DNA from 2 places in the Shewanella sp. 10N.286.51.B2 genome. Region 2 is predicted to be linked to the other one. Evidence: predicted binding sites of a transcription regulator. Region 2 holds the regulator's gene; the other holds the start of a gene.
The links. Region 2 encodes sigma-54, which starts transcription at its own class of promoters, with help from an activator protein. Its sites were predicted from a motif close to GTTGGCACGNNNNTNGNNT; they were not measured.

Region 1: AB4140_RS14995 (formate/nitrite transporter family protein) is a predicted target of sigma-54. The motif match lies at 1,632-1,650, and genes of this name have one in related genera.

The regions. Positions count from the first base shown of each region.
Region 1 covers NZ_JBFRKH010000055.1:8,474-16,831, forward strand. Annotated here, with positions in the region: gene AB4140_RS14985 (LysR family transcriptional regulator) at 1-168, shown strand, start outside; gene AB4140_RS14990 (cation diffusion facilitator family transporter) at 477-1,367, shown strand; gene AB4140_RS14995 (formate/nitrite transporter family protein) at 1,687-2,523, shown strand; gene putA (bifunctional proline dehydrogenase/L-glutamate gamma-semialdehyde dehydrogenase PutA) at 2,721-5,900, opposite strand; gene AB4140_RS15005 (TIGR04211 family SH3 domain-containing protein) at 6,219-6,779, opposite strand; gene AB4140_RS15010 (inorganic phosphate transporter) at 7,055-8,323, opposite strand; gene AB4140_RS15015 (TIGR00153 family protein) at 8,349-8,358, opposite strand, start outside.
Region 2 covers NZ_JBFRKH010000014.1:148,870-157,227, reverse strand. Annotated here, with positions in the region: gene mgtE (magnesium transporter) at 1-1,335, opposite strand, end outside; gene AB4140_RS04275 (HPr family phosphocarrier protein) at 1,534-1,806, opposite strand; gene rapZ (RNase adapter RapZ) at 1,832-2,680, opposite strand; gene ptsN (PTS IIA-like nitrogen regulatory protein PtsN) at 2,677-3,120, opposite strand; gene hpf (ribosome hibernation promoting factor) at 3,123-3,410, opposite strand; gene AB4140_RS04255 (RNA polymerase factor sigma-54) at 3,434-4,918, opposite strand; gene lptB (LPS export ABC transporter ATP-binding protein) at 5,053-5,784, opposite strand; gene lptA (lipopolysaccharide transport periplasmic protein LptA) at 5,784-6,494, opposite strand; gene lptC (LPS export ABC transporter periplasmic protein LptC) at 6,481-7,041, opposite strand; gene kdsC (3-deoxy-manno-octulosonate-8-phosphatase KdsC) at 7,038-7,604, opposite strand; gene AB4140_RS04230 (KpsF/GutQ family sugar-phosphate isomerase) at 7,606-8,358, opposite strand, start outside.

The sequences.
Region 1 (8,358 bases), on a different contig from region 2:
GAGCCCTTGATTAAACATTTATTGAGGCAGCAATCCATTGCGGTGATTAAGCATACTTACGGTTTATTGCAGGAAGACTATTGCATGTTTGCAGCAAGTGGCCTTAATGAGCATCCCGCGACAAACTGGTTAGCCGATCAGTTAAATGACTATCTATTTGCTTTTTAATCTTGTGTTCATGATAAGCCCATCCTCGATGGGTCATTAAATCAAACTGTTCAACTGGTCCATTTCAATAACCAGCTATCACCTTTGTATTAGCTTATTCGTGTTATTTCGGATTCATGCCAAGCACTCACTGTCAATATAATTGACAGATGATTGCTAAACTAAGTCATTGAATAGCCTTGCTATAATAATATTACTATCAAAATAACCTCACAGACGTTGAGTTTGTCATTGCTGATTTAATACAGAATGCCAAACTGTACTCAATTACCTATACGGGTAAATGATTAATTTTATGAGGAATTCATATGTGTGTGCCATCTCAAGCAATAGAGCAAAAAGTGTTGATACTGTCTTCAGTATTTGCGCTGATGTTTGCTGTAGGCGGCTTGGCGGTTGGGCTGATATTGGGTTCCTTAGTCATAGCCTTTGATGGTTTATACTCGTTAATTAGTTTGCTGTTAACTATTTTGTCACTGCTCGCCGCTAAGCTTATCCATTCCCCGAAAGATAAGCGTTTCCCCAATGGTAAGGCGATGTTTGAACCTATTGTTATTGCGATCAAAGGTTTAGTGATTATGAGTCTAGTGATTTATTCACTGTTCGGCGCAATCGATAGTTTAATACAAGGTGTCAAGCTGTTAGACATTGGTGTAGCGAGTGTTTTTGGGCTGGTAAATACCCTTGGTTGTGGTTTTGCTTGGTGGAAAATAACCCAAATGAGCCGCGAGTCGCACTCAGGGTTAATTGAAGCAGAAACTAAGCAGTGGCAGATGGATACTTTGCTCAGCATGGCTATTACGCTGGGGTTTGTTATCGCATGGGGCTTAACGCAAACTTCGCTGGCTCAATATGCAGGTTATGCCGATCCACTCATGATGATATTAATTTCAGCTTACTTTTTGAAAGTTCCTTTTTCTATGGTGAGTCAAGCGGTCAAAGAGCTATTGCAAATGGCACCACAACAAGAACTGATTGCAGAAGTATCCAAAGGCATGAAAGAAGTTGATAGCCAAGAAACCCTGCATTTAGGCAGTGTCGTCAAAGTGGGAAATGAGCTTAGAATTGATATCAATGTCGTACCTAGTGAAGAGTCAATTATAAAGACCGGTGATATCAAAGTATTTCAGCAAAATCTCAAGCAAAAGTTATCAGCGCTGCCATACAAGTTAGAGCTTAAAATGAATATTGCCATTTAGCCATTTAGTCATCAAGCTATTGCTAGTCACTACAATAACCATATTCGATTATTGGTACCATTTGAGTCTTAACGAAGACTCACTTATCCGCCGCAACAACCACTAACTTGCTCATTACGCTTCATTTAGCGAGACAAACTTGATGCTAAATACGGCCTTTCAATAATGGCTTTTTTGCGCTATCTAGGTGCAGCTTGCACTACTTACAACCATTTTCAAAAAATCTAATTAAATTAGGATATTGATTTATAAGCATTTATCAACCTTGGTATGAAGTTGGCTTATTAGCAGTCAACTACATAACTATAGGGAATGCACTATGTCATATATCGAGCCAAAGGAGTTTGCTACCAAGATGGTAGATGCTGGGGAGCAAAAAATCTTCATGTCGACACGAGATACATTAGTTAGGGCATTTATGGCTGGCGCGATACTGGGACTTGCCGCTTTTTTTGCCATTACCGTTATCGTGAAAACAGGTAGCTTGTTAGTCGGATCATTATTATTCCCGGTTGGGTTTATTATGTTGTATCTGATGAAGTTTGATTTGCTGACAGGTGTATTTACCTTGGTGCCTTTAGCTGTCCTTAACAAGCGACCGGGATGTACCTGGGAGCAACTTTTTAGGAATTGGGGGTTAGTGTTTGTGGGGAATTTTGCCGGCGCGTTAACCGTGGCATTTTTTGCATCCTATATCCTGACTTATGGTTACAACACTGACGGTGGAGTATTAGCGGCTAAAGTGAGCTCAATTGGTGAGTCACGTACGTTAGGGTATCAAGAGCATGGCGTGGCAGGCTGGTTTACTATTTTTATTCGCGGCATGTTGTGTAACTGGATGGTGTCTATGGGAGTGGTAGGCGCTATGATCTCAACCTCAGTGAGCGGCAAAATGGCTGCAATGTGGATGCCTGTGATGCTGTTCTTCTTTATGGGTTTTGAGCATTCAATCGTTAATATGTTCCTATTTCCATTTTCAATGATCATGGGCGGTGACTTTACTGTTAGCGACTACCTATTGTGGAATGAAATCCCAACGGCATTAGGTAATTTAGTCGGCGGCTTTTTACTCGTGGGCTTACCTTTGTACTTAACCCATGTTAAGACAAGCCCTGAGCGTAAAACTGCTGCTGAAAAAGAAAGCTTAGCTTTATAAGCAGTGCTAAGGCCTATCCTTGTCTCGATTGGGCTTTGTTATGGCGATTCAAGTGATACCTGCTTACTTAATGGTAAGCCGTTGATGGTTTTATCGGTAAATACTATTAGCTTGAACACTATTAACCTAAATAAAATAGCTTGAACAAAAAATGCCCGCAGCTGCGGGCATTTTTATGGTTTCAAACCTGCTAATTATTAGTCTTCAGCATCACCAAGGGACAATAACGTCGCGTTACCGCCAATGGCAGTAATATTGTTGGTGCGGGTTTTTTCAGTAATAAAACGAGTAAGGTAGTGTGGTCCGCCTGCTTTGGGGCCAGTACCTGATAAACCTTGACCGCCAAAAGGCTGTACACCCACTACTGCGCCAATTTGGTTACGATTAATATAGACGTTACCCACATCAACCTTGTCTGCAAGATTTAACGCATGGCCTTCATTGCGGCTATGAATTCCTAAAGTAAGACCAAAGCCGGTGCTGTTTATCTCGTCAATAACCGCGGCTAAATTAGCGGCTTTATAACGAATAACGTGCAAAATTGGCCCGAAATGTTCTTTCTCAAGCACTTTAATTGAATCAATTTCTACCGCTGTTGGCGACACAAAGTGGCCATTTTCAGTGCCTGCGGGTAAGTTGATTTTCTTAATTAACTTACCAACTTGCGAGATATGATCAATATGGGCATTTAGGTTCGCTTTTGCAGTGGCATCAATCACAGGGCCAACGTCAGTTTGAACAAAGCTTGGGTTACCAATACTGAGTTCTTCCATTGCGCCCTGCATTACATCTAACACGCGATCGGCAATATCTTCTTGTAAGAACAGCACTCGCAATGCCGAGCAGCGCTGGCCTGCACTGGTAAACGACGATGAAACCACATCTGCAACCACTTGTTCTGCTTGTGAGGTCGAGTCAACTATCATCGCATTTTGACCGCCAGTTTCAGCGATGAGCGGAATGATAGCACCTTCACGATTAGCTAATGTGCGGTTAATCAATTTAGCAGTGCCGGTTGAACCAGTAAAGCACACACCGCCAATACGTTCATCAGCGGTGATCGCTGCGCCAACAGTAGCGCCAGTGCCTGGTAAGAACTGCAGTACATCGACAGGAATGCCTGCTTCATGAGCTAATTGCACTGCGCGGTAACCTACTAATGAAGTTTGCTCAGCGGGTTTGGCAATCACGGTATTACCAGCAGCTAGCGCCGCAGTAACTTGGCCCAAGAAAATCGCTAATGGGAAGTTCCAAGGGCTAATACAAACAAAGATGCCGCGGCCTTGAATGAATAGTTCATTTAATTCACCCGTCGGCCCAGGAAGCAAAGTTGGCGCCGCCATCATTTTCTTGGCTTGAATAGCATAGTAGCGACAAAAATCTACTGCTTCACGGACTTCATCAATGCCATCTTGTAAGCTTTTACCTGCTTCACGAGTACAAAGGGCAATCAGCTCTTCGCGGTTCTCTTCAAGTAAGTCAGCCAGTTTTTGCAGTGCAGATGCACGCTGCTCAACGGGGGTATGACTCCAACGATGAAAAGCGCCATGGGCAGAACTTAATGCAGCTTCAATTGCCTGATTATTGGCAAAAGCTACTTGTCCCACCGTTTTAGTGGTGTCAAATGGGCTGAGTACATTTTTGGTTTCGCCGCTTAAGGTCTCGCCATTGACTAATGGCCCAGCAGTCCATTGGGTATCGTTAAATTGGTCAACGCCGGCAAAAAATGGCGCAGACTCAGAAATGATGTTCATGTTTAATCCTTTAGAGTTTTTACGTTCTATACCAAAAATATCTTCCGGCAGAACAATTTTATTATTAGCTAAAGTTTTATAAGCTTTTAAAGTGGTTAATGGATGCACCACTAAGCTTTCGATAGGGGTTTTCGGGTCCACTAATTTGTGAACAAACGAGGTGTTAGCGCCGTTTTCTAATAGGCGCCTTACCAGATAAGGCAGTAGATCTTTATGGGCACCAATAGGCGCGTAGATACGCACGGATTTTGCGCCACTTTCAGCCAGCATAGTGTCGTAGAGCTCTTCACCCATGCCATGTAGGCGCTGGAACTCATAGTGACGATTCGCGCCCATCGCACTGATACTGGCAACTGTTTGGGCATTATGGGTGGCAAATTGCGGGTATATGGCGCCTGTAGTGGCGTCAGAGAGTAAATAACGAGCACAGGCTAAATATGATACGTCCGTGCCGGCTTTGCGAGTGTAAAGTGGGTAGCCACCGTCGCCAGCTTGCTGAGCCCATTTTAACTCACTGTCCCAATAAGCGCCTTTTACTAGTCTCACTGGAATTTCATCGCCTTGCTCGCGGGATAACTTAGTTAACCAACATAATACCGGCAGGGCACGTTTTGAGTAGGCTTGAACCACAATCCCCAGTAAGCCCCAACCTTGAGTTTCGTTGGCGTTATATAGCTTCTGGAATAACTTGAGTGATAATTCAAGGCGATCCATTTCTTCGGCATCGATTGAAATACCGATGTTGAGCTCGCGCGCTTGCACGATGAGTTTAATGACAGTGTCATATAATTCACTGAGTACACGTGATTCATTGGCGACTTCATAGCGTGGATGCAGCGCCGATAATTTGATTGAGATTGTGGGGCGAGGAGCGCTTGATAGATCGTATTCTTGTGCGCCTAATTCAGCAATCGCATGGCTATATTCAGTGTAATACTTATGTGCATCTTTAGCGGTTAACGCGGCTTCACCGAGCATATCATAGCTGTGGGTGTAACCTTGCTGGCGCTTAGCAACACTGTTTTTAAGGGCCTCTTTAACCGTTTGTCCCAACACAAACTGTTTACCCATAATCTTCATCGCGGCATTCATTGCTTGACGAATAACAGGCTCACCAACACGATTAACTAAACGGTTTAGCAAGTTACTAGGTTTGCCGTCGATGTTTTTATCTAACTTAACGATTTTACCTGTGAGCATTAAGCCCCAAGTGGATGCGTTAACTAACACTGAATCACTTTTACTTAAGTGCGCATCCCACTTAGCGCCAGAGAGCTTATCTTCGATTAAGGCATCTGCAGTAGCGGCATCAGGGATACGCAATAATGCTTCAGCAAGACACATCAAGATAATGCCTTCTTGAGTTTCTAAGCTGTATTGCTGCAAGAAAGCATCAATGCCAATCATTAGGCCTTTCTTTTCAAATTGGCGCACTTTCAAGACCAGTTGATGGGCTTTATCAGTGATTTGCTTAATTTCAGTATCAGACGATGGCACTAATTTAATAAGCTCAGATAAATACAGTTCTTCATCAACGATGTAATTATTAGTTATGGCTGAGAATAGCTCATCTAAGCTAGCATTATTGTAATGACCGTTTAGGACTTCACTGGCATTGAACATAATTTTCATTCCGTCTTGAGCTGTTTACTAACTTTGTAAACAAGATGTTTATTATGATGTTTTTTATTTTGTATACAATGTACGAAATCGAGGCGAGTATACGATTAAAATGTGATGTTGAGCAAGATTTAGTGTCAGTTGTGATGATGAAATATAGCCTAGGTGTTTTTTATACCTCTTGCAGGCAAAATAACGACTTTTTTGAGGGGGTAAATGTTGTGCTTTTGTTGCCAGCGTAAGCTCAAAAAGCAGAAACAAAAAAGCCAATGCAATGGCATTGGCTTTTCAGGTAAGATAAGTCGCGTAATTGAGCTAGGACTACATCCAGCGGCTGTTCTTCTTACGTTGTGGTCTTGGTAGATAGACTAGGAAAATACCGATTAAGGCGCCTAATCCAGCAATTAATGCGCCTTGTTGCCACATTCTTGATTGAGCATTATCTTGAATCGCATTCAATTCTTTAATCGCATGGTCGCGCTGTTGAGATGCGCTAGCAAGCTCTGATTCTAGAGATAAAATCTGTTGGTTAGCTGCTGTTAGCTGTTGGGTTACAGACTCAGAGCTTTGATCTAGCTGCGCTAAAGTTTGCTTGGCTTTAGCTAGTTCTGCTTCAACAATTGGCAAACGGTTTCTAAGGCCGGTGCCTTTTTTAACTAACTCAGAAATCACCCAACCTTCACGGTTTTTATGATCACGAATTTTACTGTAATCGTTTTGGCTTTCGTTTAATAAGGTAACTGATTGGCCTGCTTCGATGGTGCCTAAAATACGGTATTGAGTCCCTGGACCACTATGCATGTAAATATCGACATCATCGGTAATGAAATGCGTCGCTTGTTGCGCCATTAAGCCATTTGAGAGCAGTAGTAATACTACCATTGTGAACATTCTTAACACGTTATTTTTCCATACCATTAGAACTACCCGTCATGCTATTTATTTAGCGACTTGATTGCAAGGAAGAACGCAAAAGTCTTATTCAAATAAGCGATATTACTGATTAATCTAATGGGATTATGCGTAAAACGTTATGCTTTGGCTAAATGAAGCGAATAATTAGCCCGCTGATTAACGAAAGTTTGCTATTTGAAACAAAAAAGCCGGACATTAATATGACCGGCTTTTGCGTGGTTAGCTTAATAACTGACGAGTTATTAGCTAAATATCCCTTTGATGGTGAAGAAGAACAGGATAGATAATGCCGCACCCGCAGGTAAGGTAACAACCCAAGAAACAACGATGTTACGTACTACACCGATATTAATTGCGGCAATACCACGAGCCATACCCACACCTAATACCGCACCAACTAGTGTTTGAGTTGTCGAGATAGGTAAACCGGTACCTGATGCAATAACAACTGTTGATGCTGCAGCAAGTTCAGCAGCAAAACCACGGCTTGGGGTTAAGTGAGTGATGTTTTTACCAATGGTTTGCATTACACGTTTACCAAAGATAGCTAGACCCATCACAATACCAACCGCACCTAATGGTAAAATCCACCAAGCTAAAGCCGCTTTAGAGCCAATTTCACCGCCGCTGTTAACAACTGAAACTACAGCTGCTAATGGGCCAATGGCGTTAGCAACGTCATTTGAACCGTGAGCAAATGCCATACAACAAGCGGTAACTACCATTAAGATAGCAAATACTTTTTCTACATTTGCATATTCAGTTTGGCGATTAACTTCTCTGCTCATGTTTAAGCGGCCGATCATAATCTTACCAAAGATACCAATAACAACGGCAACAATAGCGGCTAAGCCATAGGCTTCAGCAGTTGAGAAGTGCAATCCAACATGCTTCAAACCTTTAGTAATAGTCACAAGTGACATCACAAAGCCTGCAAAAGCCATGTAGAAAGGTACATAACGCTTAGCGTTGGCTAACGGATCATCAGTGTTAAAAATGAGTTTTTGAACACTTTGGAAGATCATAAAGGCGATGAAACCGGATATCGCAGGAGTCACAACCCAAGAGCCGACAATGCCAACAACCTTGCCCCATTCAACAGAATCTACGCTAACACCTACTGCAGCAAAGCCAACAATAGCGCCAATAATAGAGTGAGTCGTAGATACAGGCCAACCTAGCGCTGAGGCTAGGATCAGCCAAATACCTGCAGCAAGTAGAGAACCTATCATGCCGTAAACCAGTAATTCAGGTGAATCGACGAAATAACTCGCGTCAATAATCCCTTTACGAATTGTGCTGGTCACTTCGCCACCCGCAAGGTATGCACCTGCGAATTCGAAGATCATTGCAATGATAATAGCTTGTTTAATAGTGATAGCATTAGAACCCACAGAGGTTCCCATAGCATTAGCGACATCGTTTGCGCCAATACCCCATGCCATCAAAAATCCAAATACAGCCGCAATACCAATAAGCATTGGGCCATTGGTGACTAATACATCAACCATGTTGTTTCCTTGATAACCTTTTTAGTTATGAACTG
Region 2 (8,358 bases):
TAAAAAGGCGAATAAGCCAATCACATCGGTGACTGTGGTTAGTACCATACCGCCAGCCAATGCCGGATCGATATTGAGTTTTTTAAGTATGAGCGGAATACTGGCCCCCGCTAGTCCGGCAACGGTCATGTTAATGAGCATCGCGCCGCCAATGAGACCGCCCAGTGCCATATCACCTTTCCATAGCCACACTGCAAAGAAGACCAGTACCGACCACATGAGGCCATTAAGAAAACCAATGGCTAATTCTTTACCGATAAGCCAACGGGAGTTACTTTGGCCAATATGACCCAAGGCGATACCACGAATAACCAGAGCTAAGGTTTGATTGCCTGCCACACCGCCCATACTAGGGACAATAGTCATTAAAATCGCGATGGTGGCAAATTGCTCTAACGTGCCTTCAAACATATTACTTACTGATGCAGCAAGTAAGGCGGCAAACAAGTTAATGGTAAGCCATAGCGAGCGTCTGAAGGTGCTTTTCATTACGGGGCCAAAGGTATCTTCATCGTCATCCATACCCGCCATCCCCATCATTGAGTGTTCGGCGTCTTCACGAATAACATCGACCACATCATCAATGGTAATACGGCCTAATAATTTTTGCGCTTCATCTACCACTGGGGCCGAAATCCAGTCATGGCGTTCAAATAATTGCGCCACTTCATTATCAGGCATGTCCACAGGGATGCTTTCTAATTCAGGATCCATGATGCTGCGAATGGTTGAATTAGGATCACAAGTGAGTAGATCGGCAAGGCGCACCCCACCAAGCACATGATCGTTGCGATCAACCACATATAAGGTATCTGTGGTATCGGGTAAGTTGCCGCGCTGGCGCAAATAGCGTAATACCACATCAATATTAACGTCAGGACGCAAAGTGACCGTATCAGTATTCATGATACTGCCAGCGGTGTCATCAGGGTATGACAGTGCTTGTTCGACGCGATGGCGGTCTTGACTGCTCATGGATTGCAGTACTTTTTTATAAACAGCATCTGGCAAACTTCTTAAGATGTAAGCCAAGTCATCGGTATCCATCCCAGAGGTGGCTTGGGCTACTTTTTCTGGGGTCATAGCGCTGATGAGTGAATCTTTTAACTCTTCACCGAGTTCTTCTAGGATTTCACCCGCTTGCTCATGATCAATCAGTTGCCATAACACTTGACGAGTTTTCGGCGGTGATGATTCAAGAATTAATGCGACATCGGAGGCGGCCATGTCATGAAGCATATTTCTGACATGAACAAACATACCGCTACCTAATGCTTGTGTAAGCTGATTAAGACGTTGTTCGGTCAGTTCGCTGTCGATGACTTCAATACCCATTGGCTACTCCTGAAAAGACGATGATGAAATGTTAACTTAACTCACCGGAAAGAATGAAGAAATTTCTAATATCTGATGGCTTGATGCGCAATTCATAAATACGCTAATACTGCTTGGTGGTGTGTTGAGTATAGCTAATAAAATAATGGTAAAGGTGAGTCGCTGTGTTTCCTTGGAGATGTTACTGGGCGCAGGCGGTTAGCTTTCTTCGTCAAATTTATCGTTGATTAACTTGCATACGGCCTCAAGGGCTTTTTCTGCATCACGGCCTTGAGCTTCAACAGTAATGATTTTACCAATGCCACTTTCTAACATTAATAACCCCAATACACTGGCAGCACTGGCTTGTTTCTCACCTTGGATAAGGGTGATAGTTGCGTCAAACTCGGTAGCTAAAATTGCCAATTTAGTCGCCGCTCGCGCATGCAAGCCTAGCTTGTTACTGATGGTAATTTGCTTTGAATAGGCCACCGTTTTGGCTGGCGTTGTGGTTAGCTTATTCAATGCCAAGCTCTCTATGGCGGGCGCTGACTTTGTGCTTAGAGTTGTTGAAACGTTTAGCGAGCTGATCGGCAATATAAACCGAACGGTGCTGACCGCCAGTACAACCAATGGCAATGGTCAGGTAGCTGCGGTTATTACGCTCTAAATGTGGCATCCAAGTGTCAAAAAGGTTTTCAATTTGCCAGATAAACTTATTCACCAAAGGCTGTCGCTCTAAGAACTCTTGCACGGGCGCATCTAGGCCTGTGTAGGGCCTTAACTCAAGCTCCCAGTGCGGATTCGGTAAAAAGCGCACATCAAACATAAAGTCTGCTTCAGCCGGCATGCCATGCTTAAAGCCAAATGACTCAAAATGTACCACTAATTCTTTATCAACACTGCCTAGCAAGATTTGCCGAACATGATCGCTCAATTCGTAGATATTAGTTTGCGAGGTGTCGATATAGTGATCAACCATTTTGGCTATGGGTTCGAGTAACCGCCCCTCAAGCTTAATGGCTTCTTGTAACGAAATTTGATTCTTAGACAGTGGGTGTAATCGGCGGGTCTCACTAAAACGCTTCAGTAACACTTTATCGTTGGCGTTTAAAAAGAAACTGGTAATGCTGGTATCGTCAGACAGTAAAGCAATTTGCTCTTTGAGTACTTTGCCTTGCTCTTCGATATTACGCACATCGACGCTAATGGCGACAAGCTCGTTACTATCTTTAAGCTGTTCAAGCAGGCTGCCAATCAGTGGCAGTGGCAGGTTATCAACACAGTAATAACCTAAATCTTCAAGCACTCTCAGTGCGACTGATTTTCCTGAACCTGAACGTCCCGATACGATGACAAGTTTCATGCAGTAATAACCTGATAAAGTTCTGTAGCGTCATGACTCTTTCGAAGTCGTTTAAGTATCAATTTATCACTGAGTTTCTCTGCCATGCTAGATAATGTGCTTAGGTGTTGCTGGCACTGATCTGCAGGTACAAGAAGCGCAAATAAAATATCTACAGGTTGCTTGTCTATGGCATCAAAGGCGATTGGCTCTTCGCATTTGATTAAAATAGCAATGGGTTCTTCGATATTATCTAAGCGCCCATGTGGAATTGCTATGCCATTTCCTATACCTGTACTGCCCATTTTTTCACGCGCTATTAGACTTTCAAAAATAGCCTGTGAAGAAAGGGTTGGGTACTGGGCAGCCATTAAATTGCTGATTAATTCCAGTACCTTTTTCTTACTGCCCGGAGTGGCACAGGTAGTGCACGCCGGCTGCAGGATGGTACGAAGTTCCATCGTTAATGCTTAGTGAGTTTCTCTTTATGTTTAATTACCTGACGGTCTAGCTTATCTATCAGGGCGTCTATTGCCACATACATATCAGCGTTACGCGATACAGCAAACACTTCACCGCCTTTTAGGTGCAGTTTGGCTTCGGCAATCTGTTGTAGCTTTTGAACATCGAGCACAACGTGAACATTATTGATCTGTTCGAAGTGTCGTTCAAGCTTTGAAAATTTTGTTTGCACGTATTCCCGTAAAGATTGAGTTATTTCAATATGGTTTCCAGTCAGGTTAATTTGCATAGGTCATCCTCCAATAACAAAAGTTATAAGCTTTTGCGTTGGTTTGAGGGAGGGATGAGCATTGCCTCTCGATATTTGGCTATCGTACGTCGAGCAACGTTAATCCCTTGTTCAGCCAATAGTGTCGCCATTTTACTATCACTAAGAGGCTTTTTCGGGTTTTCTGCAGCTACGAGCTTTTTAATAAATGCGCGAATTGCTGTAGAAGAGCATTCTCCACCATCATCGGTACTTACATGGCTTGAGAAAAAATATTTTAGTTCAAAAAGTCCACGGGGGGTATGCATGTATTTTTGGGTCGTGACCCGTGAAATGGTCGACTCGTGCATTTCAACCGCTTCAGCAATATCATTGAGCACCATCGGCTTCATGGCTTCTTCACCGAACTCAAAGAAACCTTGCTGAAATTGTACGATACAGTTAGCCACTTTTAGTAAGGTTTCATTACGGCTATCGATGCTTTTGATAAACCATTTGGCTTCTTGTAAATGACCACGAATAAATTGGCTGTCAGCTTGGCTTGAACCGCCTTTGGCCATAGCTGCATATTGCTGATTAACGCCAATTTTAGGCATGTTATCGGGATTTAGCTCGACCACCCAGCGACCATTCTTTTTAAGTACAGTAACATCAGGAATGACGTACTCATCTTTAATGGGGGTAATTTGCAAGCCTGGACGTGGATTGAGCGTTTGAATAAATTCAATGGCTTCACGTAAATCATCTTCTTTAAGCTTGGTTTTACGCATCAGTAACCTAAAGTCACGACCGGCGATTAAATCAAGATGATCTTTAATCAGTAACTTAACATTATCTATGCAAGGAATTTCATTAGGGTATTGGCCTAATTGAATTAATAGACACTCACTTAAATCTCGCGCTGCAATGCCGACGGGATCGAAGTGTTGTACCCGTTTAAGTACAGCTTCAACTTCATCGAGTTCGATATCGTCAGTGCCTAAGGATTGCAAAATGTCTTCAACGCTCTGGGTGAGGTAACCGCGCTCATCAATGGCATCAATAATGGCGGTTGCAATCACCAAGTCATTTTCAGAAAAGGGAGTGAGGTTTTTTTGCCATTCAAGATGCTCATACAAGCCTTCACTGGTTTCGCCTTGAAACGGCATATCATTACCGCTCGATACTGCGCCAGAGCCAGAAGTCGGCGAGGCGGTATACACCTCATCCCATGTGGTATCCATAGGGAGTTCTTCAGGCATAGAATCTTTAGTGAGCGATTCAGTGGTATCAACCGTTGAGGTGTCTTTTTCTATGGTGACTTGGCTATTATCACTAAAATCGGTGTCAGTTTGCAGGGCGTTTTCTTTTACGGGCTCTTTGGCTTTAGTGAATTCGTCTTCAAGCTCTAATAGCGGGTTTGAATCAAGTGCTTGTTGAATTTCTTGCTGTAGCTCCAATGAGGAAAGTTGCAATAAGCGAATCGCTTGTTGCAACTGTGGGGTCATGGTTAAGTGTTGACCCATTTTGAGTTGGAGTGAGGCTTTCATGTACCGCTTGTCCCTAATTGAATTACATCATCGCGACGAACAGTGTGGGCGCTAGTTTATGATCCTAGAAAAATAGACTAGATTAAGGTTTGTTGTTGGCCGCGAATGCCATACTAAAAACTGAATAGTGCTAACTATAGCTTGAATTGTTCACCTAAGTATACCGACCTAACTTGCTGATTGACTAAGATCTCAGCAGGTGTTCCTTCAGCAATCAAGTTTCCGTGACTCACAATATATGCTCGCTCACACACATCAAGTGTTTCACGGACATTATGGTCGGTAATTAGCACCCCTAAACCACGGCTTTTAAGTTGTTGAATAATTTTCTTGATGTCGATTACTGAGATAGGATCTACCCCTGCAAAAGGTTCATCTAATAAAATAAACTTAGGATTTGCCGCTAATGCGCGTGCAATTTCAACTCGGCGACGCTCACCTCCCGATAACGCCATACCTTGGCTATCACGGATATGAGTTATGTTAAATTCTTCTAATAAATGTTCCAGTTCTTCAATGCGCTGCTCATTTGATAAGCTTTTGCGAGTTTGAAGCACTGCCATTATATTATCGTGTACTGTGAGCTTACGAAAAATACTGGCTTCTTGAGGTAAGTAGCCAATGCCTTTTCGGGCGCGCAAATGCATTGGATCTGCGGTTAAATCATCTTCATCGATCAGAATGCGGCCCTTATCACTTTTGACTAGGCCTACGACCATATAAAAGGTGGTGGTTTTACCCGCACCATTAGGGCCAAGTAAGCCAACAATTTGGCCGGTTTTTACCGTCAGGCTGACATCTTTTACTACCTGGCGACTTTTATAACTCTTAGCGAGATTTTCAGCGGTTAACGTAATTTGGGTCATTAGTCATTTTGCTCAGCTGCTGGGGCTGACAATGTCGCCTGCGCCTCAGCGTTAAGTGATTCAGTTACTTCGGGTGTTTCAGTTGAGTTCACAGCCTCTACAGCAGATAAATTGTTGTTTTCAATTATAGCTGGTGGCGTGTCATCACCGGGTTTAGCGCTGTCTGGTAAATGTGGTTGCTCATCTTTTTTCTTTTCAGAATCAATCAAGTCTGGGTGACTTTCTGGTTGAAAAATAGTGATAACCCGATCTTCACCAGTACCGGTGCTTTCAGCAATTAACTGCTGCTTTTCAATGTTGTAGCTAATTAGGTTACCAGTAACCTGGCTGCCAGCTTGGTCCAATTTAGCATTACCCGTTAAGGTTAAAATGCTAGTGGCAAGCTCATATTTAATTTCATCGGCACTGGCAGTACCAATACGGCCATCATCTAACTCTTGGGAAAATGTCGCAGGGTTACCTGTGGCAACCATGGTTTTTTGGGTGCCGCTTTCGGTGCCAAATGCGCGTAATTCGTCGGCATTAATGTTAATCGACCCTTGAGTCACATTAACTGGGCCATAGAAGATGACCTGATTGTTTTTTATGTCAGCTTTTTGGCTCACAGCTGCGACTTTAAGCTCTTGCTGTAAATCGCCTTCTTTTGCATAGGCGCTGGCAATACTGACTACACTGAGTAGTGAGGCAATCAAAAGTTTACTTTGCTTCATACGTTCCTTCTACTTGACTTAAAAGTTCAAGTTCTTGAGCATTTAAATCAGCATACAGGCCTAAACCTTGTATATTAAAATCTGACCCAGTAACAAAAATTTGTCTATCTGAGGTCAAAATCATGGTGTTCATATCGAGTGCCAACATGGTGGTTGTCAAAGATTGTAATGGCTCGTCGATGTTTATTGCATCAATAATAACATTATTTTCTAAAACTACTTTGCCTGTTTCATTATTCAGCTTGCCTAAATCTGCGCTTAATTGCCATTCGGCTTCACCATTTTCAGGATAAATAAGGTAGACAGGCTCAGTAAACATGGTTTCATTACTTTGCTGAAAGTGCTCCATGTATTTCGCTGAGACTCGGCTTTGCACTAAACCTTGCTCATTAAATTCAGTGGTGCGTAAGTCATTGGCGATAAAATCAGGGCGAGCAGGGGCAGGCAATTTACTTGCCTCCATCTGACTACGTTTAATTTGTACTTGCCAATAAAGGACTAAGGCTGCGCCAAAAAATCCGATAATAGCGAAGGTCACTCGGCTCATATACTCATTCCGTGGGCATTTTCAAACTTATCTTGGCTAAGTAATAGCAAATCGGTGAGTTCACGTAATGCGCCATTTCCGCCGTTAATGGTGGTGGTCATATGGCAATGTTGTTTAACATAAGGATGGCCATCAGCCACACAAACTGCAAGGCCAACCTGTTTCATCACAGGTAAGTCAACCATGTCATCACCAATATAGGCGACTTCATCTGGGCTAACGCCATAGGTATCTAACAGGCTTTGGTAAGGCACTAGTTTATCATCAACACCTTGATAAATATGAGTGACACCTAAAGCGGTCATTCTATTTTCCACAATGGCAGATTTACGCCCGGTTATCACAGCAACATGAATATTACTGGTTAAAATAGAGCGAATGCCATAACCATCACGGGTATGAAATGCTTTTAACTCTTCCCCTGCATTACTTAAATAAATACGGCCATCGGAAAATACCCCATCGACATCGCAAATAAGCAGCTTAATTTTTTTGGCTTTTTGCCAAACATCATCAGAGATTGGGCCGTAAAAACCTTGGTGCAGTGTTTCGTGTAATGACATGTTAAATGACTCCAGCTTTAACCATATCGAGCATGTTAAGTGCGCCGACTGGGCGTTGGTTCTCGTCTACGACAATTAAACCGTTAATACTTTTTTCTTCCATAATCTGTAATGCTTGCGCGGCTAAAATACCTGGGCTGATGGTAATGCAGTTGGTTGTCATTACATCGGCAATAGCGGTAGTACGCAGGTTCACTTCAGCATCGATGACGCGGCGTAAATCACCGTCAGTAAAGATCCCGACTAGCTTGTCTGCATTATCGATCACTGCAGTCATACCTAAACCTTTATTTGAGATCTCATATAGGGTTTCAGTAATGCAGAGCTCACTTTTCACCTGTGGAATATCAGCGCCTTTGTGCATTACATCGCTGACTTTAAGTAATAGTTTACGACCTAAAGATCCACCAGGGTGGGATAGGGCGAAATCATCACGGGTAAAGCCTTTCGCTTGCAATAATGCTACGGCCAAGGCGTCACCCATCACCAAGGTTGCGGTAGTGCTTGATGTTGGTGCTAGCCCTAATGGGCAGGCCTCTTCAGGCACTTCAATACATAAATGCAGTTTAGATAGCTTGGCCATATTGGATTCTGGTTTACCCGTAATCGCGATTACCGGGACCCCCATGCGCTGTATAACGGGCATTAAGGTGAGAATTTCACTGGCTTCACCAGAATTTGATATGGCTAAAATAATATCATTTTTTGCCAGAGCGCCTAAGTCGCCATGGCTTGCTTCGCCAGGGTGAACAAA